Regions from separate parts of the Microbacterium sp. 01T413_2 genome, predicted to be linked through region 2. Evidence: riboswitches for the same ligand, from Rfam matches in the RefSeq annotation. Region 2 holds a riboswitch; each other region holds the start of a gene.
What was found. Region 2 has a riboswitch for thiamine pyrophosphate ahead of thiO (glycine oxidase ThiO). Riboswitches for the same ligand answer to the same signal wherever they lie in the genome.

Region 1: linked by a shared signal. The riboswitch ahead of thiM (hydroxyethylthiazole kinase) and the one ahead of thiO (glycine oxidase ThiO) in region 2 are both predicted to bind thiamine pyrophosphate.
Region 3: linked by a shared signal. The riboswitch ahead of AC1DMN_RS03935 (ECF transporter S component) and the one ahead of thiO (glycine oxidase ThiO) in region 2 are both predicted to bind thiamine pyrophosphate.

The regions. Positions count from the first base shown of each region.
Region 1 is NZ_JBFTQL010000013.1:8,367-14,603, forward strand. It holds gene AC1DMN_RS08830 (bifunctional hydroxymethylpyrimidine kinase/phosphomethylpyrimidine kinase) at 1-1,438, opposite strand, end outside; gene thiM (hydroxyethylthiazole kinase) at 1,435-2,301, opposite strand; TPP riboswitch at 2,292-2,385, opposite strand; gene AC1DMN_RS08840 (HoxN/HupN/NixA family nickel/cobalt transporter) at 2,442-3,413, opposite strand; gene AC1DMN_RS08845 (urease accessory protein UreD) at 3,403-4,146, opposite strand; gene ureG (urease accessory protein UreG) at 4,143-4,898, opposite strand; gene AC1DMN_RS08855 (urease accessory protein UreF) at 4,891-5,592, opposite strand; gene AC1DMN_RS08860 (urease subunit alpha) at 5,595-6,237, opposite strand, start outside.
Region 2 is NZ_JBFTQL010000043.1:521-6,757, forward strand. It holds partial or broken gene AC1DMN_RS17105 (thiazole synthase) at 1-186, opposite strand, end outside; gene thiS (sulfur carrier protein ThiS) at 192-452, opposite strand; gene thiO (glycine oxidase ThiO) at 564-1,709, opposite strand; TPP riboswitch at 1,703-1,803, opposite strand; gene AC1DMN_RS17120 (DUF6882 domain-containing protein) at 1,897-2,628, shown strand; gene AC1DMN_RS17125 (HupE/UreJ family protein) at 2,654-3,856, shown strand; gene AC1DMN_RS17130 (hypothetical protein) at 3,922-4,461, shown strand; gene AC1DMN_RS17135 (bifunctional methylenetetrahydrofolate dehydrogenase/methenyltetrahydrofolate cyclohydrolase) at 4,546-5,427, opposite strand; gene glyA (serine hydroxymethyltransferase) at 5,424-6,237, opposite strand, start outside.
Region 3 is NZ_JBFTQL010000003.1:278,866-285,102, forward strand. It holds gene AC1DMN_RS03925 (ABC transporter ATP-binding protein) at 1-450, shown strand, start outside; gene AC1DMN_RS03930 (D-alanyl-D-alanine carboxypeptidase family protein) at 849-2,732, opposite strand; TPP riboswitch at 2,970-3,079, shown strand; gene AC1DMN_RS03935 (ECF transporter S component) at 3,075-3,725, shown strand; gene AC1DMN_RS03940 (ABC transporter ATP-binding protein) at 3,722-5,290, shown strand; gene AC1DMN_RS03945 (energy-coupling factor transporter transmembrane component T family protein) at 5,287-6,090, shown strand; gene AC1DMN_RS03950 (TetR/AcrR family transcriptional regulator) at 6,092-6,237, opposite strand, start outside.

The DNA of each region.
Region 1 (6,237 bases), on a different contig from region 2:
CGCGCAGCCACGACCGCACCTCGGCCACCGCATCGCGCCAGTCGAGATCGGCAGCCCGGCGGGTCGCGAGCCCGGCGGAGAGCGAGCATCCTGTGCCGTGGGTGCTCGCGGTGCGAATGCGGGAGCCGGGATACTCGCGTACCGGCCCCGAGGGACCGACGAGCGCGTCGGGCGCCTCGTCGCCGCCGAGATGCCCGCCCTTCACGAGCACCAGCGCACCGGTCGCCGCCGCGAGCCGCTGCGCCTGGCCGAGGGCGCCCGTCCAGCTCGTCGCCGCAGGCTCCCGTACGAGGACGGCCAGTTCGGGGAGGTTCGGAGTGAGGAGGTCGGCCAGCGGCAGCAGCGCGCGCAGGGCCTGCTCCGCTTCGGTGTCCAGCAGCCGGTCCCCGCTGGTGGCGACCATGACCGGATCCAGCACGACCGTGGGCGGGCGGTGCGCTCGCAGCCACGATTCGACCTCCGCGATGACCGCGGCCTCTGCGAGCATTCCGATCTTCACGGCGTCGACCCGCACGTCGTCGCCGATCGCGTCGAGCTGGGCGCGCAGGAATGCGGCGGGCGGGACGTGCACGGCCCGGACGCCGCGGGTGTTCTGCGCGGTCAGAGCGGTGATCGCGGCCATGCCGTAACCGCCGTTCGCGGCGATCGCCTTGAGATCCGCCTGGATTCCCGCGCCCCCGGAGGGGTCGCTGCCGGCGATCGAGAGCACCCGCGGCACGCCGCCCGCACCCCAGGCCCGCAGCAGCGTGCGCGCCGCGTCCCGAGGATCCGGGGCCGCGCACAGTGCGGACACCACGGCGACGCCGGCCGCGCCCGCCGCACGCAGGGCGGCCACATCCTCACGGCTGATGCCGCCGATCGCGACGCACGGCAACGAGCTGGCCGCGGCGAACGCGGCGAATCCGGCCACGCCCAGCTCCGGCGGGTGGTTGCGCTTGGTGGTCGTGGGGTGGATCACTCCCACACCCAGGTAGTCGACGGTGCCGGCCGGCAGCACCGTCGCGGCTTCGAGGTGCGCCGGCTGGTTCGCCGTGAGGCCGACGATCGCATCGGGGCCGAGCACCGAACGGGCGACGAGGGGCGACACGTCCGACTGGCCGATGTGGATGCCGTCCACGCGCGCGCCGCGGCGCCGCGCCTCCACGACGGCGTCGAGCCGATCATCGACGACGAGCAGCGCCCGCCCCGCGATGACCTCGGAGAGCTCGACGAGCTGCTCCACGATCGCGGCGTCATCGGCGTCCTTGTCGCGCAGCTGCACGATCCGGACACCGCCCGCCACGGCGGCGTCGACCACGGCGGGCACTCCGCGTGCACCGCTCAGCACGGGGTCCGTGACGAGGTAGAGCGCAAGGTCTTCCGCCGTCAGCCTTCGCCGCGAGGTCGCCTCGCGGGTGCCGGCGTGGCGCGGCGCGGTGGCGACGTCTGCGAGCGTCATGCCGTGGCCTCCGCCGTCTCGATCGCCACGGCCTCGACGCGTGCGCGCGCCGTGAGGGACTCCGGCCGGATCGCCGCGAGCGCGTCGAGCAGGGCGACGGCGAAGGATCCGGGACCGTCGGATCGGGAGGCGGCGTCCTCGGCGGCCAGCGTGTAGACGAGGGTGGCCGCGGAGGCGGCGACCAGAGGGCTGTCGCCGGTCTGCCGCGCAGCCCCGAGGAAGRCGGCCATCACCGCACCCAGCGCGCAGCCGCCCCCTGTGACACGGGTGAGCAGGGCATCACCGTTCGCGATCCGGATCTCGTGCTCGGCGTCGACGAGGAGGTCGACGGGGCCCGATACGGCCACCGCTCCCCCAGTGCTCCGGGCCACTTCGCGGGCTGCGCCACCCGCCGCCTCGGTGCCGTCCAGTGCATCCACGCCGCGTCCGCCCAGGCTGCGGCCGGCGAGGGCGAGGATCTCCGACGCGTTGCCGCGGATGAGGGTGGGACGCAGCGCGAGCAGGTCCTGCGCCAGCGCGGTGCGCACCGGCAGCACGCCGACCGCGACCGGATCCAGCACCCACGGCGTCCCCGCCGTGCGCGCACCGCCGACGGCCTCGAGGCTCGCCGAGCGCTGCTCGGGCGTGGGCGTGCCGAGGTTGACCAGGAGCCCGGACGAGATCGCGGCGAACATGCCGGCTTCGCCCGTGATGTCCACCATCGCGGGAGCCGCGCCGAGCGCGAGCAGCACGTTCGCCGTGAAGCCGGTCACGACCGAATTCGTGATGCACTGCACGAGCGGGGGCTCCGCCCGCAGCTTCGTGAGAAGGTCCGCGGCGGATTCCACCGTGGACTCGGACGACAATTCCAGACGCGCGTTCATCGCGACATCCCTTCGCTAGTACGACCTAGATCAGGTTCGACGGGTGTGATCTCAGCCGCGGATGCGGCACCCCGTGTCACTGCGGGCCAGTCTAGCCAGGCGCCTTCGCCTCGCACGCCTCGCGCGCGGCGAAGGCGCGGTCAGTCCAGCGGGGACCGCTCTGCGGACCGCTGTCCGTTCACGACCCCGGCCCACGCTGCGGCGGCCGCCCAGAAGACGATCAGCAGCCCGGTCAGGACGAACCCGAGCGCGTTCAGATCGAGCTCGCCCACGGCGCGCGCGAAGCCACTCGGGTGCGGCAGGCTCCGCAGCGCCACCCCCGCGAGCTCGGCGACGCCGATCACGAGCGCGACGACGATYGACACGCCCGTCACCAGCAGGTCGTAGCGCCGCATCGCCCGCTCGCGTCCGGTCGAGCCCCACGAGTATGCGCGCCGCGACATCGCCCCCTGAGCGGAGTCCAGCAGCGACATGCCCGCGGCGAACAGCACCGGGAGGATCAGGATCATCCGCCACGGCACGGCACGGGACGCTGCGGAGCCGGCGAGGGCCAGCAGACCGATCTCCGTCGCCGTGTCGAAGCCCAGGCCGAACAGCAGGCCCACGACGTACATCCGCGACGGTCGGTCGATCACGGCGTTGAGCCGGCCCACCAGCGCCCATGCGGGACCGCCGTGCCGATGATCGCCGGGCCGGCGACGGCGGCGCAGGGCGAGGATGTTCGCCCCCGCGATGACGAGCAGGAAGACGCCCGACACGACCGGACCGATGACGCCCGTCCAGACCTGCAGCGGCGAGTCCGGATCCGAGATTCCCGCGGCGAGCGCGCCGACACCTAACGCCAGTAGCACGCAGAGGACCGAGACGACGCTCGCGTGACCGAGGGAGAACCACAGGCCCACGCCCCGTGCCGGGCGCCCGCGCGCGAGGAGCTGCCGCGTCGTGTTGTCGATCGCGGCGATGTGGTCGGCGTCGAACGCATGCCGGAGTCCGAGCAGATACGCGGTGACCCCCAGCCCGATGCCGAGCGGAGATCCCGCGGACAGCAGCAGCGCACCCCATCCGAGAACGTGCAGCGCACCGACGACGTATGCGGTCGGGCTAGGCCTCATGGATCAGTTCCTTCCGCAGCGCGCCCCACCCCGTGCCGAGATCGCCGAGATGCGCAGCGTCGACGACCGATCGCACCACCAGCCCACCGCGCTCGGGGCGCAGCACAGCCATCCCGCTCGTGCGCCAGGGGGGATCCTGCTCCGCGGACTCACGCCCGATCAGAACCACGCTGTCGAGCACGCGGTCGGCACCGAGGATTCCGGGGATCGGGAAGCGCCCGTCCACGTCCAGGTGCTCGATCAGCACGGGCGCGCCGTGCACCGTGACCCCCGTGCGCGCCCGGATCGCGCCCCCGCGCTCCCCGACACGGCCCAGGACGAGCGTCTCGCGCAGCAGCAGCGCCGCACCGTCGCCGAGTTCCGCGTCCGTGCGACGGTCGACGTCGGCGCCGTCGGCGATGACGAAGGGCTGGCCGTGCCACGTGCAGATCCCGCGGTCGCCGATCTCGATGCGCGCCGTCCACGAGGCGCGTCTGCCCTCACCGTCATAGGCGACGGTGCCGCCGATGTCCTCCAGCTCGAGCGTGCAGTCCGCGCCGACCGAGATGCGCAGGTCGACGGCATCGCCCCCGAGCAGGAGCGCTCCCGCGGCGACGAGCCCGACGCGGGCGTAGCGCGGCCGGCGTTCCAGGATGCGTGCGGCGATCGCACCGGAGCGCAGCACGACGCGGGCACGATCGGCACCGGCTGCGACCTGGACGACCGTGATCGATGCGGTGACGGCGTCCGTCACCGGGATTCCGCGTGCGCGTGCACGTGCACCGCACCGTCATCGTGGCTGTGCACGTACCCGCCGGCCTCGCTGTCGTCGGCGTGGAAATGCGGTGCCATCGGACCCGGATCCTGGGGCTGATGCGCACCGGAGCGGTGCGCCGCGAGCATATCCAGGATCCAGCCCTTGAGCCGCGCGACCGAGTCCGGGTCTGTGCGCGAGAGCGCGAGAACCTCCCGCCCGTCCCGGGCGTCCGATGCGTCGCGCACCATCTGCGCCACGTCGACGCCGACGTACGGGGCGAGGTCGGTCTTGTTCACCACGAGCAGGTCGGCGCGCGCGATCCCCGGCCCGCCCTTGCGCGCGACGTCCCCACCGCCGGCGACGTCGAGCACGAAGATCTGAGCGTCCACCAGCGCCGGCGAGAAGGTCGCCGTCAGGTTGTCGCCGCCGGACTCGATGATCACGACATCGAGCGGCGCGAAGTCCTGCTCGACGTCCTCGACGGCGAGCAGGTTCGCCGTCACGTCGTCGCGGATCGCCGTGTGCGGGCATGCTCCGGTCTCCACCGCGCGGATCCGCTCGGGGTCCAGCACGCCCGCGGAGCGGAGGAAGCGCGCGTCCTCATCGGTGTAGATGTCGTTCGTGATCACGGCGAGCGCGATCTCATCCGCGAGAGCGCGGCAGGCCGTTGCGATGAGGGTGGACTTGCCCACCCCGACGGGGCCGGCGATGCCGAGGCGGAGGGCACGGGGAACGAGGGAATCAGGCACGGAACAACCTCCGGTTCGTGAGGGCGTGGGCTTCCGCCCAGCCCTCGGAGTGAGGGGCACTGCCGGCGGGGATGCCGGCGGGATCGGTCAGTTCGGCGACGGCGTCGACGAACTCCTCGACTGCGGTGCACGCAGCGAGGACCCAGCCGACGGGCACCGCGGGGTCGGTTGGGGCGAGCTTGAGCAGAGCCGCTGCGGCGGTCTGCGCGTCCTCGTAGACGAAGACCCGGACCAGGTCACGCGGATCCATGTCGGTCACCGCGGCGATCGCGCCGACGACCACCGGCCTCGGCGGGGCTGTCAGCTCGACGCATGCCCGCACGGCCTCGGCATCGGGCCAGAGCCGTGCAGCCAGGCGCAGGACACCTCGTCCGAGGAGCCGGGACGCCTCACGCTGCGCCGCGCTGGGGGTGCGCGCCGCCCAGTGATCGACGATCTCGTCGAGCCCCGGATCAGACGAGGCGTCACGCAGCCGGTGCCGTGCGACGACCGCCGTCCCGGCTTCCAGGAGGCTCGTGGTCCGCGCCCGCCCGACGAGGTACGCCGGTACCTCCTCCGCGGACATGCCCGCGAGAAGTGCGGGCTCGAGACCGGCCGAATGCGCGTGCCCGCCCGACGGCAGCCGGCCGTCGGCGAGCAGCATCGCGACGGTGAGCGACGCGGGGCGCGTCGACAGGAGTGCCGGAGCGGTCATGATCAGAACATCGCGTACAGCTGGGCGAGCGGAAGCCGATCCACAGGGGCGGGTACCACGGACTCGCCGTCGATCGAGATCGCGAACGTGTCGGGACGGATGTCGATCCGCGGGAGGGCGTCGTTGTTCTTCAGATCCGCCTTCGTGACCGCCCGGGTGCTCCGCACAGCGGCGAGCCGGCGGCGCAGGCCCAGACGCTCCTGGAGACCGTCGGCGAGCGCGGCGGGCGAGACGAACGACACCGACAGGTCGGCGCCGATCGCGTCCAGGAACGCGGGGCGCATCAGGACCGGCTGCGGCGTCGGGATGGACGCGTTCGGATCCCCCAGCGCGCCCCAGACCAGGCCGCCGCCCTTGATGACGACCTCGGGGCGCACGCCGAAGAAGCGCGGATCCCACAGCACGAGATCGGCGAGCTTGCCGACCTCGACGGATCCGACCTCGTGATCGATCCCGTGCCCGATGGCCGGGTTGATCGTGTACTTGGCGACGTATCGCCGGGCCCGCTCGTTGTCGGCGGGCAGGCTCTCGCTCAGCCGCCCGCGACGGTGCTTCATGACGTGCGCGACCTGCCAGGTGCGGGTGATGACCTCGCCGATCCGCCCCATCGCCTGGGCGTCGGAGGACGTGACCGAGAGCGCCCCC
Region 2 (6,237 bases):
GACGGTGGTGATCTCGGTGCCCGAGGCCAGGAGCGCCTGCTCCAGCAGTGCGAGGCTGGTCGCGCCTCCCGTCCCCATGATGAGACGGGAGGAGAACCGCTCCCCCGCGACGAGGAACGGATCCGTCTCCGCGGGCAGGTCCGCAGCGAGGTCGGGACGCGCGCGGGTGGTGTCGATCGCGGTCATGACGGTCAGCCGCCCTGCACCGCGGTGACGACCTCGACCTCGTCGCCATCGGCGAGAGTGCGCACGGACCAGCCGGTGCGAGGCACGACGGAGCCGGCGATCGCCGCGGCGACGCCGAGACGTCCGCCGTCGGCGCGCGCGCCGTCGGCGCGGAGCTCGCGCCCGGTGACCTGCGCCACCAGGTCGAGCAGAGACGATCCGGCCGCGACGGCACGCGGGGCGCCGTTCAGCCGGATCGTGGGGGCAATGGAGGTGTCGGTCATCATCGGCCTTTCTTCGGAGGATGCGGGATACGCGGGAGGGGACCTGCAGAGGCACCGGCGAGGCGCGGGGCGCCGAGTGCACGGCGAGGTCCGGGCGCACGACGGACGAGGTGTTCAGGCGACGCTGAGAGCAGAGGCGACGGTGGCATCCGCCACGCCGGTGCCGCCGAAGCGGAACGGATCCAGCGCCGCCGAGAAGGCCGGGGCGACATCTCGCCCTTCGACCAGGTCCGCACCGAGCTCAGCGGCCAACGGCGTCAGCAGCACGCCATGCCGGTCGAACCCGGTGGCGACGACCAGCCCGGGCGCGACACGGCCGAGCAGCGGCACGGCGTCGGGGCTGCCGGGGCGAGCCCGGGCGAGCACCTCGACGACCTCGCACTCCGCGATGCCGGGCAGGATCCGCTCCGCGTCGCGCAGCAGCGCGAGCACTCCACCGGCCTGCACGCCCTCGACGCCGCCCTCGCGCACGGTGGCGCCGAGCACGAGCTCGCCGTCCTCGCGCGGCACGAGGTACACGGCGGAGCCCCGGACCAGTCCGCGGACCGTGTGCGTGAGCAGCGGGCGGATCGCATCCGGCACCCGCAGGCGCAGGATGTCACCCCATACGGGCCGCAGCGGCAGCCGCGGCACTCCGTCGATCAGCGTCGCACCCAGGCCGGCGGCCACGAGCACCTCGTCGGCAACCGCGCGTTCGCCGGATGCCGACCGGATCCCGGTCGCACGTCCGGAGCCGGGCTCGCGTTCGACGGCGGCCACCGCGTCCAGGCGCACCCGCGAGCCGAGCTCGGCGAGCAGCGCGGCAGTGACCAGGCGCGGGTCGACCTGATGATCCTCGGAGACGAGCAGTCCCCCGGACACGGCGGGGGCGAACGCGGGCTCGAGCTCCCGCGCCTCCGATCCGGTGATCCTCCGCACGGCGCCTCCGCGCAGCGTGGCGAGTTCGGCGAGCGTCGCCCGGTCAGCGGCGTCGACGCCGACCGCCAGTGTGGCGGTGCGGCGGTGGCCTGTGCCGAGCCCGGTGCGCTCCTCGAGGGCGGCGACGAAGGCCGGGTACCGCGCCGCCGCCTCTGCCAGCAGCGGATGCAGGGCGTCCTGACCCCAGGCGAGCTCGGTGGTCGGAGCGAGCATCCCGGCGGCGGCGCGGCTCGCCCCCGCCGCCGGGGCAGGGTCGAACACGGTCACCTCGTGCCCGCGTCGAAGCAGTTCGGAAGCGCTGGCGAGGCCGATGATCCCGGCGCCGACGACGATGATGCGCATGGCTGTGCCCTTTCCTACGACGGTATGACCCGTATCAGGTTCAGCGGTCGGCACGTGGCCCTCTCAGCCCCTCTGGGCTCCCGCGGACCCCTCCACCCTAGGGGGTCGTGACGACGGTGATGCACCGATGCCGCCTCCGTGACGGCGCGACTGGCGCATTCATAGGCCTGCGCGGCAGGATGAGGGCATGACGTTCCCCGCCCTCGCGCCCCTCGCCGACCGCGCCGCGCTGTTCGCCGCCCTCCGCCAGGACCAGCTGGTCACCGCGACCGCCGCCCTGGGCGAGCACCGCTGGGACGTCGACCTTGCAGCGGGCACCCTCACCTTCACGTCGGAGACCGATCCGAGCCGCCAGCTCGTCGCGCGGGCATCGCTCGTCGCCACGATCGCCCCGGGACCCCGTTCGCTGATGTGGGCCTGGGCACACCCGCAGGGCGGATCCGATCCGTCCGTCGCCGGCCTCCGCGACTACGGCACGACCTATTCGATCGATGCGCTGTCCAATCCGGAGCTGCCGTTCCCGGCCGAGATCGACGCGGACCTGGACGGCTGGATCGCCGGTGCCGCGCATCAGGTCGGCGCGATCGCCGAGGAGATCACCGGACGCTCGCCGTACTACTCCGCCCCGGTCGGCAGCGGCACGCGCGCCGTGTTCCTGCTGGACGCAGCCCTTCCGCCGCTCACGGTCGCCGACGCTGTCGTCGCCCTGCCTCGGATCCTGTCCGAGCTGACGCTCTCCGACGCGCGCTCCTCCGTGTGGGATCTGGCCCGGCTCGCCGGCTGGAACATGCAGTGGGCCGATGAGGCGTACTCGGCGGCGGTCGTCAGCGATGCGAGCGGCAGCGCCACGTTCCGCTTCGACGAGTACGCCCGGATCGCGGGCATCGAGTCGCAGCTCGGGCAGGCCCCGCAGGCCTGATCCGGAAGTTGCGAAGCACCCGGAGATGCGCTCGGCCTCGCGCGTCGCGGTGGCCCTCGCCGTCGCCGTCGCCGCGCTGCTGCTGTCCGCCGGCCCGGCCTGGGCGCATGTGACCACGGTCGCGTATGCCGACCTCACCGCGACCGGCCCGAGCGATGTCCGAGTCGAGTTCGACCTCCAGTACGAGCTGCTCAGCGCGTCCGCCGCCAAGGCGCAGGACGACCCCGCGCTCTTCGCCACTGCCATCGAGCACCCTCGGCCGGGCGCGGAGAACCAGGTGCTCGCCGACCACGCCGCCGCCATCCTCGCGTACACCACGAAACGATTCACCGTTGCGGTCGACGGCGGCTCGGCCTGTGCACCGCATCCTGACGGCCCCGCGGTGTTCCACACCAGGGACGCGACCGATTACGCCCGTTTCGGGATCCGCTATGCGTGCGCGGCCGGCCACGGCGGCGCGTTGGTCGTGCACAGCACGCTGTTCCCCGACGCCGAGGGCATGGTCAGGGACACCAAGACGATCGTGACGTACGCGATCGACGGCCGCAGCGGCAGCGCCGCCCTCGACGCCGCGCACCCGCAGTTCTCGACGGCGCAGCCCTGGACCGCGCGCTTCGCCGAGTTCTTCCTGCTCGGCGCCGAGCACCTGCTGACCGGGATCGACCACATCCTGTTCCTCATCGCGCTCATCATCAGCTCGCGCCGGCTGCGCGACGTGGTCCTCGCCGCGACCTGCTTCACCCTCGCGCACTCGATCACGTTGCTGCTCGCCGCGCTCGGGCTCGTGCACATCGGTGCGAATCTGGTCGAGCCCGCCATCGCGCTGTCGATCGCCGCCGTCGCGGGCTGGCATCTCTGGGAGGAGCGGCTCCGACGCGCGGCGCGACGACGAGGCGAGCCGGCGCCGCCGCCGTCCCGCTCGGCCTCGCTCGTGCGACTCGGGATCGTGTTCGGTTTCGGCCTCGTGCACGGGCTCGGCTTCGCGACCGCGCTGAAGATCGACGAGCCGTGGTCCTGGACGCTGCTGTGGTCGCTGCTCGTGTTCAACCTGGGCATCGAGGCGGTGCAGCTGGCCGTCATCCTCGTGGTCTTCCCGCCGCTCCTGCTGCTGCGCCGCCGCATGCCCCGCACGGCGACCGTGCTGGGCATCGCCGTCACCGCTGTGGTGCTCCTGTTCGGCCTGCTCTGGTTCGTGATGCGGGTGCTCGGTCTGCCCGGTACGCCCTGAACCCGCCCCTGCCCATCCGACTCACGCAGCGGGCCCCGGATCGGATTCCGTGACAGTCTGGACGCATGAGGAATCAGATCGTGCGGTTCGCGTCGCTCTACGTCTTCAACGTGGTCGTGCTGCTGGTCATCGGGTGGCTGACTCCCGCCAGGGTCGGCCTGCATGCGCTGTGGGCATCGGTGATCCTGACCCTGGCGACGCTCTTCCTCAAGCCGCTGCTGCAGAGGGTCGCGTCGTCGATGTCCGCCGGCGGCACCAAGGTCGTGCAGTACCTGGCCGTATTCGTGGTCGAGTTCGTCATCTGGCTGCTCACCGTCTGGCTGAGCGGCGTGCGCGCAGGCAACGTCTGGGGCTGGATCCTGCCGCCGCTGATCCTTCTGGTCGGCTGGGTGGTCTACGACCAGGTCGACGATGCACTGACACGCAAGACCGGCGAGCTGTATGACGCCGCCGGGGCGAAGATCGCCGGATCCCGCTCCGCATCCGCGTCCGAGACGGCTTCGGCTCCCTCCGCCGCGTCCTCCCAGGCGACCGCGGCGGCACGCGAGGAGCTCCAGGACGGCCTCACGCCCGAGCAGCGCCGCATGCTCGACGAGCTCGGCTGAGCCCGCGACCCGCAGACGGAACGGGCGGATCCGACCTGTCGTCGGATCCGCCCGTTCGTCGTCGGTGCGCGTGCGCCGGGGCGCTCAGCCCGCGGCGCGCTCCGCCGCCTCGACCACGTTCGTCATGAGCAGGGCGACCGTCATCGGGCCGACCCCGCCGGGGTTCGGCGAGATCCAGCCGGCCACCTCGGCGACCGCGGGCTCCACGTCTCCGTACACCTTGTTCTTGCCGGTCTCCGGATCCGTCTCGCGCGTCACGCCCACGTCGAGCACCGCGGCGCCCGGCTTGACGTCTTCCGCCCGGATGAGGTGCTTGACTCCGGCGCCCGCGACGATCACGTCCGCCTCGCGCAGGTACGGCGACATGTCCGGCGTGCCCGTGTGCACCTGGGTGACGGTGGCGTTGATGTCGCGACGCGTGAGCAGCAGCCCCATCGGACGGCCGATCGTGACGCCGCGGCCCACGACCACCACATGCTTGCCCTTGAGGTCGTAATCGTTGCGCAGCAGCAGCTCGATCACGCCGCGCGGCGTGCACGGCAGTGGCGTGCGGATGGGCGCGTTCACGTTGAGCACGAGCCGGCCGAGGTTCGTCGGGTGCAGCCCGTCGGCGTCCTTGGCCGGGTCGATCCGCTCCAGGATCGCGTCGGTGTCGAGGTGCTTCGGCAGGGGCAGCTGCACGATGTAGCCGTGGCAGGACGGATCCGCGTTGAGCTCATCGATGACGGCCTCGACCTCGGTCTGGGTGGCGTCGGCGGGCAGCTCGCGCTGGATCGAGTTCATCCCGATCGCCTCCGACTGCTTGTGCTTCATCCCCACGTACAGCTGCGAGGCCGGGTCGGCCCCGACCAGCACCGTGCCGATGCCGGGAACGATGCCGCGCTCCGCGAGCGCGGCGACCCGCTCGGCCAGCTCCGCCTTGATCTCGGCCGAGGCCGCCTTGCCGTCGAGGATCCGAGCCGTCACTGCACGAGGTCCGGGTAGAGCGGGAAGGCGCCGGCGAGCGCGTCCACGCGGGCGCGCAGCGACTCGACGTCGGCGCCCGGCTGCAGCGCGAGCGCGATCACGTCGGCGACCTCGGTGAACTCGGCGTCGCCGAAGCCGCGGGTCGCGAGCGCGGGCGTGCCGATGCGCAGGCCCGAGGTGACCATCGGCGGACGCGGGTCGTTCGGGACGGCGTTGCGGTTCACCGTGATGTGGATGTCGTGCAGCAGATCCTCGGCCTGCTTGCCGTCGATCTCGGCGTCGCGCAGGTCGACCAGCACGAGGTGCACGTCGGTTCCGCCGGAGCGGACAGCGATGCCCGCGTCCTTCACATCCTGCTGCGAGAGGCGGTCGGCGATGATCGCCGCGCCCCGCAGCACGCGCTCCTGGCGCTCCTTGAACTCCGGGGTGCCGGCGATCTTGAACGCGGTCGCCTTCGCGGCGATCACGTGCATGAGCGGGCCGCCCTGCTGGCCCGGGAAGACAGCGGAGTTGATCTTCTTGGCGATGTCGGCGTCGTTCGTGAGGATGAAGCCCGAGCGGGGGCCGCCGATGGTCTTGTGCACCGTCGAGGAGACGACGTGCGCGTGCGGCACCGGGTTCGGGTGCAGGCCCGCAGCGACGAGTCCGGCGAAGTGCGCCATGTCCACCCAGAGCAGCGCGCCCACCTCGTCGGCGATCTCGCGGAATGCGGCGAAGTCGAGGGTGCGCGGGTAGGCCGACCAGCCCGCGATGATGACCTTGGGCTTGTGCTCGATGGCGAGACGGCGCACCTCGTCCATGTCGATGGTC
Region 3 (6,237 bases), on a different contig from region 2:
ACGTCGGCCGTCGACACCCGCACCGAGCTGCTGCTGCAGCACGCGATGGCGGCGCTGCGGCATGGGCGCACGTCGTTCGTGATCGCGCACCGTCTGTCCACGATCCGCGACGCCGACCTCATCCTGGTGATGGAGCACGGCGACATCGTGGAGAAGGGCACGCACGAGGAGCTCATCGCGGCCGAGGGCGCGTACTGGCGGCTGTACCAGTCGCAGTTCGAGCAGGCCGCGAGCGATACCGATGCCGACCAGGCTCTCGTCACCGGAACCGTCACGGTGCCGACCGACGGATCCGTCGCGTCGGTCCCTGAGCTTGTCGAAGGGGCCGAGGCCGGCGGGGCCGCCGTCGCCGGGGCGGGGACCGCTCCTGTCGCTGTGGCCGAGCGGGTCATCGAATCGGCCGAGCGGCCGGACGGCCCGTCGATCGAGTTCGGCGACGACCGGGTCTGAACCGTCCCCTTCGATGAGAGCGCCGTCGTCCTGTTCGCAGGGCGGCGGCGCTTTCGCGTTGCCGGATTGCGCCGTACATTGTGCGCCGTGCACCGGGGTTGGCGTCGGGGCCGGGGTCAGCGGCAGGGACGGGTGCTGCCGAAGTCTCAGTCGAAGTCGCAGTCGAGGGCGGATTCGGGGTCGCGGCGGGGCGCGGCCGTAGTCTCAGCCGTCGCAGCGGCGGGCCCGCGCCCGTGTGTTCAGGTCGCGATTTCTGCTCTGCCGAGGCCGGTTTCAGAGCAGAAAGTGCGACCTGAGCGGATCCAGTGCGACCTGAGCGGATCCAACGCGACCCGGACCGACCGGCTGCGACAGGGTCATACTCGCCCGACGACCGTTGCCGGTCGGATCCGGGATCCCTACTGCGTGAGTCCGAGCAGCTCGAGGGGATGGGTGAGGCGCCACCAGAGGCTGGGGCCGTGCAGGGCGGTGCGCAGTTCCAACGGCACCGAGGCGGAATCCAGGGGACCCTTCAGGCTGAGCGTTCCCGCCTTCTCGCCGGCCTTCCACTGGTCACCGAGCGAGAACTTGGTGGTCGCGGTGGCCGAGGCGCCGTTCCACAGCACGACCCGGCCGTCTTCGGCCGCGACGACCTGGGTGGTCTCGCCCCACGCCGTGTCGACGGTGCCCAGCGTCGCACCCTTGCCGACGGTCTGCGGCTGGTCCTTCAGCGCCGCCTCGATGCCGGCGTACAGGGCTCGTGAGGCATCGACCCGGCCCTGATCGCTGTCCTGCCCGAGGGCGGCGACGTAGATTCGCACGATGGTGTCGCTGTCGGAGACGTCCTTTGCCGAGAGCAGGTTGTAGCGAGTGTCGTCCCCATCGCCGATCGTGCCGGTCTTGATGCCGACGATGCCGGCGTCGTCGATGAGGCCGTTGGTGTTCTTCACGACGCCCGCGCCGGGCAGCTCGACGCTCTTCTGCTTCAGGATCCCGGCGATCACCGGGTTCTTCTCGGCGATCTGGCCGAGCTGAATGAGCGCGCGCGGGGTTGCGACGTTGCCGAAGTCGAAACCGGAGGGCGTGACGACCGTGATGTCGCCGAGGTCGTGCTGGCGCAGCCATTGGTTGGCGGCGGCGGCGTAGTTCTCCTCCGTACCCCAGACCTCGCGGGCGAGCCGGTCGGCGTAGTTGTTCGCGGAGCCGAGCAGGATCCCCTCGTAGAGCTGGTACTGGGTGAGGGATCCGTCCACAGGCACGTCGAGCGCGGACTGATCCTGCCTCAGGTAGCTCAGGTAGTCGTCGCTGTCGGCCTGGGTGAACGCGAACGACGGACCCTGCTCGCCGGGCTTGAGCGGAAGCTTGTCGAGCGAGGCGAGCACTGTCACCAGCTTCGTGATGCTGGCCATCGGCACCTGCTGCTCGGCCGAGGCGATCGTGCCGATGCCCTCGACGCCCACGGCGGCGCTGCCCGTGGCAGGCCAGGCCGCAGCCGCCGCAGGGGCGGCGGCCGGCTGGAACTCGACCGCGGAGGCGACGGGCTGCACGGCGTTCAGCGGCCAGAGCGCGGTCGTGGCGCCGTACGCCACGATCACGGCGAGCACTCCGACGAACGGCAGCAGCACGCCGGGCCGGACGAGGGTTCGGTGCGGGGCGTCGTCGAGCAATGACCGGGAGGGAGCCGTCGCGGCGGCCGTACCGGTGCCCACCCGGGCCACGTCCACCCAGGTGAGAGCGGCGGTCGGGGTACGGTCGGGGCCGCGGACCAGCCCTGCGGAGGGCAGCGGTCGCACGGGGGCGACGGGGGTCCGGTCGGCATCGGTGCCGGCGGCTGCCTGCGGCACGGAGGCTGGTTCGGTAACGGCGGTCCGACCTGCGCCGACGGCGGGGACGAGGGGCGTCGGCTCGACGATCGGATCCTCCGGCAGCGCGGGCGGCGCCGACTCCGACGGTGCGGTCGGTGCCGACAGGGCGGGCGGTGCGATCTCGATGGCCGGATCCTTCTCGGCGACCGCCGACTCGGAGGTCGAGGCCGACCCAGAGGGAACCGCATCCGTCGCTCCTCCGAACAGCGATGCGGAGGGGGTCGACTCGGGTGCGGGGAACAGCGGTGCGGCGGGAGGGACGTCCTGCGCGGGGAACAGCGACGCGGATCCGCTCCGCTCCGGCGTCGTCGAGAACAGTCCAGCCGGCTCGACCGCGGTCTCGTCGATCTCCGTTTCGGTGCCCTCTGCATCGAGTGCGTCAGCGTCGACGATCTCCGGATCGACCTGGGCGGCCCCCGGACCGTCGTCATTGTTCACCCCCCTACCGTATCGGGCGCCCCTGTCAACGGCGGGTATCCTGCGCGGGTATCCTGCGCGTTCGGGCGGTCCGGGAGGCCGGGGCGATCACGACGCGGTCAGGGCGATCCGCCCGCTCGAGACCGCCGCAGGATGACCCTCCGCGCGAACCGAGGGCATCCGGCGACAGCGCAGGGGATGGGCTGCGTCGCACCACGACGAGGCGGTCGCCGCCACTTCCTCACGGCGCTAGAATGGGCGGATCACCACGGGAGTCCGGCGAGCCGGGCTGAGAGGGAGCGAATCGCGCTTCGACCGTCGAACCTGATCCGGATCATGCCGGCGCAGGGAGGAGTTTCCATGATGCACACATCCGTCCGCGCGTCCGAGACGAACGCAGACAGCACGCAGAGCCGGGGCCTCGGCCGTCCGGGACTGTGGCGCTGGCGCGTCGTCGACATCGTCGTCGCCAGCGTGATCGCCGTCGCGTGCGCCGGCGTCTTCCTGCTGTGGGACATCGTCCACGTCGGACCGAGCGCCCTGCTCACCCCGCTGCTTCCCGGCCTGCAGGAACTGCTCGCCGGCCCGTGGCTGCTCGCCGGAGTGCTCGGCGGTCTCATCATCCGCAAGCCCGGTGCGGCGCTGTACACCGAGCTCGTCGCCGCGGTGATCGAGTCGCTCGTCGGCAACCAGTGGGGCCCGCTGACGATCGTGTCGGGGCTCGTGCAGGGCCTCGGCGCCGAACTCGTGTTCCTGGTCTTCCTGTACGCCTCGTGGCGGCTGCCCGTCGCGCTGCTCGCGGGAGCCGCCGCCGGTCTCGCCTGCGGCATCAACGACCTGATCCTGTGGTACCCCGGATCCGGGACCCTGTTCATCACGGTCGCGCTGATCTCCGCCACGGTGTCGGGCCTGATCGTCGCGGGCCTCGGCGGGTGGCTCATCACGCGGGGCCTCGCCGCGACGGGCGCCCTCAGCCGCTTCGCCTCCGGGCGTTCCGCGGCTGCGCGGGTGTGAGCGCGGCACGGCCAGGAACGCCCGCGCGGCTCGAAGCGCACGGCTGGGGCTGGCGCTACGCCACCCGGCGTCGCTGGGCGATCCGTCACGCCTCCGTCCAGATCGAGCCGGGGGAGCGCGTGCTGCTGCTCGGCGCTTCCGGATCGGGCAAGTCGACCCTCCTGCAGGGCCTCGGCGGCGTGCTCGGCGGCGCCGACGAGGGCGAGGCCGAGGGAGCGCTGCTCGTCGACGGGGTCCCGGCGGACCGCGCCCGCGGCAGGGTGGGAATGGTGCTTCAGGATCCGGACACGCAGACGATCCTGGCTCGCGTGGGCGACGACGTCGCCTTCGGGTGCGAGAACCTCGGAGTTCCGCGGGCGGAGATCTGGCCGCGTGTGGACGCAGCCCTCGCCGCCGTCGGGCTGGACCTGCCCCTCGATCGGCCGACCTCGGCGCTGTCCGGCGGGCAGAAGCAGCGGCTCGCGCTCGCCGGCGTGCTCGCGATGCGTCCGGGGGCGATCCTGCTCGATGAGCCGACGGCGAACCTGGATCCCGCCGGCGTCGCCGAGGTGCGTCGCGCGGTCGGCTCGGCGCTGGACGCCACCGGGGCGACCCTGGTGGTGATCGAGCATCGCATCGACGTGTGGATCGACCTCGTCGATCGCGTGATCGTGCTCGGCACGACGGACGACACGACGGTCGTGATCGCCGACGGCGACCCGCGCGCAGTGCTGGAGGAGCGTGCCGACGAGCTCGCCGCGATGGGCGTGTGGGTGCCGGGCATCGACGTCGCGGCGCGGGCCAGAGCGCTGGTCCGCGCGCCGTCGCCGTCACCGGAGGCGCCCACCGGACCCGTCTCCGGACCGCCATGCCGTGGTCCGGGTCGCGCGGCCGGCGAGCGCGGCGCGGGCGGCGACGGCGGCGAGGAACTGCTCCGCGCCGACGGTCTCGTGGTCGGCCGCGCGAAGGGGATCCCGGTCGCCGGACCGTTCGACCTCGTGGTCCGCGCCGGCGAGGTGCTCGGGATCACGGGTCCGAACGGCGCAGGCAAGTCCACGCTCGGGCTCACCCTCGCCGGTCTCATCCCGCCCCAGCGCGGACGGGTGCGCGCCACTGCGGCCCTGCACGCGGACGCCTCGGGGACGGATCCGTTCTCGTGGTCGTCGCGGGAGCTGCTCACCCGCATCGGCACCGTGCTGCAGAGCCCCGAGCATCAGCTGCTGGCGAGCACCGTGCGCGACGAGCTCTCGATCGGGCCCCGCGCGCTGCGCCTGCCCGATGCCGAGATCGAGGCCCGCGTGACCGAGCTGCTGGGAAGGCTCCGCCTCGACGCGCTCGCGGCGGCGAACCCGTACACGCTCTCCGGCGGTGAGAAGCGCCGGCTGACGGTCGCGGCGGCCCTCGCCACCAGGCCTCGCGTGCTGGTGCTCGACGAGCCCACGTTCGGGCAGGACGCCCGCACCTGGGCGGAGCTGGTCGCCATCATCGCCGAGGTGCGCGACGCGGGCACCGCGGTGATCGCGATCTCGCACGACGAGGACGTGCTGCGGGCTCTGGGTGCGCGGCGACTGGAGGTCGGCGCATGACGCTGGCCCTGCCCGACATCCGTGCGGTCCGCTCCGGACCGATCGCGCCGCGCAGCGCGCTGGCGAAGCTCGCCGCCGCGCTGCTGATCACGCTGCCGCTGATCCTCTCGGTCGACGCCCTCTCCGCGCTCACCGCTCTGGTCCTCTCGATCCCGCTGCTGCTCTGGTGCGGTCTCAGCGCGCGCGAGTTCTGGCTGCGCACCGCGGTGCTCTGGATCGCGGCGCCGCTGAGCGCCGTGACCATCGCGCTGTACGGCCAGGCGAGCGGAGCCGTGCTGTTCGACTGGTTCGTGGTGCACGTCACGGAGGGGTCGCTCACACTCGCCCTGGCGACGGGCCTGCGGGTGCTCGCGATCGGGCTCCCCGCGGTGGCCTTGTTCGCGACGGTGGATCCGACGGACCTGGCGGACGGCCTCGCGCAACGCCTGCGGCTGCCGGCCCGCTTCGTGATCGGCGCGCTGGCCGGCATGCGCATGCTCGGCCTGCTCGCCGAGGACTGGCGTTCGCTCGCGCTGGCCCGGCGGGCACGCGGAGTCGCGGATCAGGGCCGGATCCGACGGGGGATCGGCATGGCGTTCGCGCTTTTCGTGCTGGCGGTGCGGCGCGGATCCTCACTCGCCGCGGCGATGGAGGCGCGAGGTTTCGGCGCACACGACCTGCCGCCGCGCACGTGGGCGCGTCCGGCGCCGTGGTCCGGCGCCGACACCGCGCTGGTCGTGCTGGGCGCCCTCATCCCGGCGATCGCGATCACGGTCGCCGTCGCCGGCGGGACATGGCACCTGATCCTCGGACCGTCCTGACTCAGCGCCCCCGAGGACCGGCTTCGTCCTCGAGGGGCACCACGAGCAGCTCCTCGATGCGGCGGCGCAGGGCCTCGGCCATGTCGACCGATCCGGGGTCGAGCAGCCACTGCAGCTGCAGGCCGTCCATGAGGGCGGTGAGCTCGG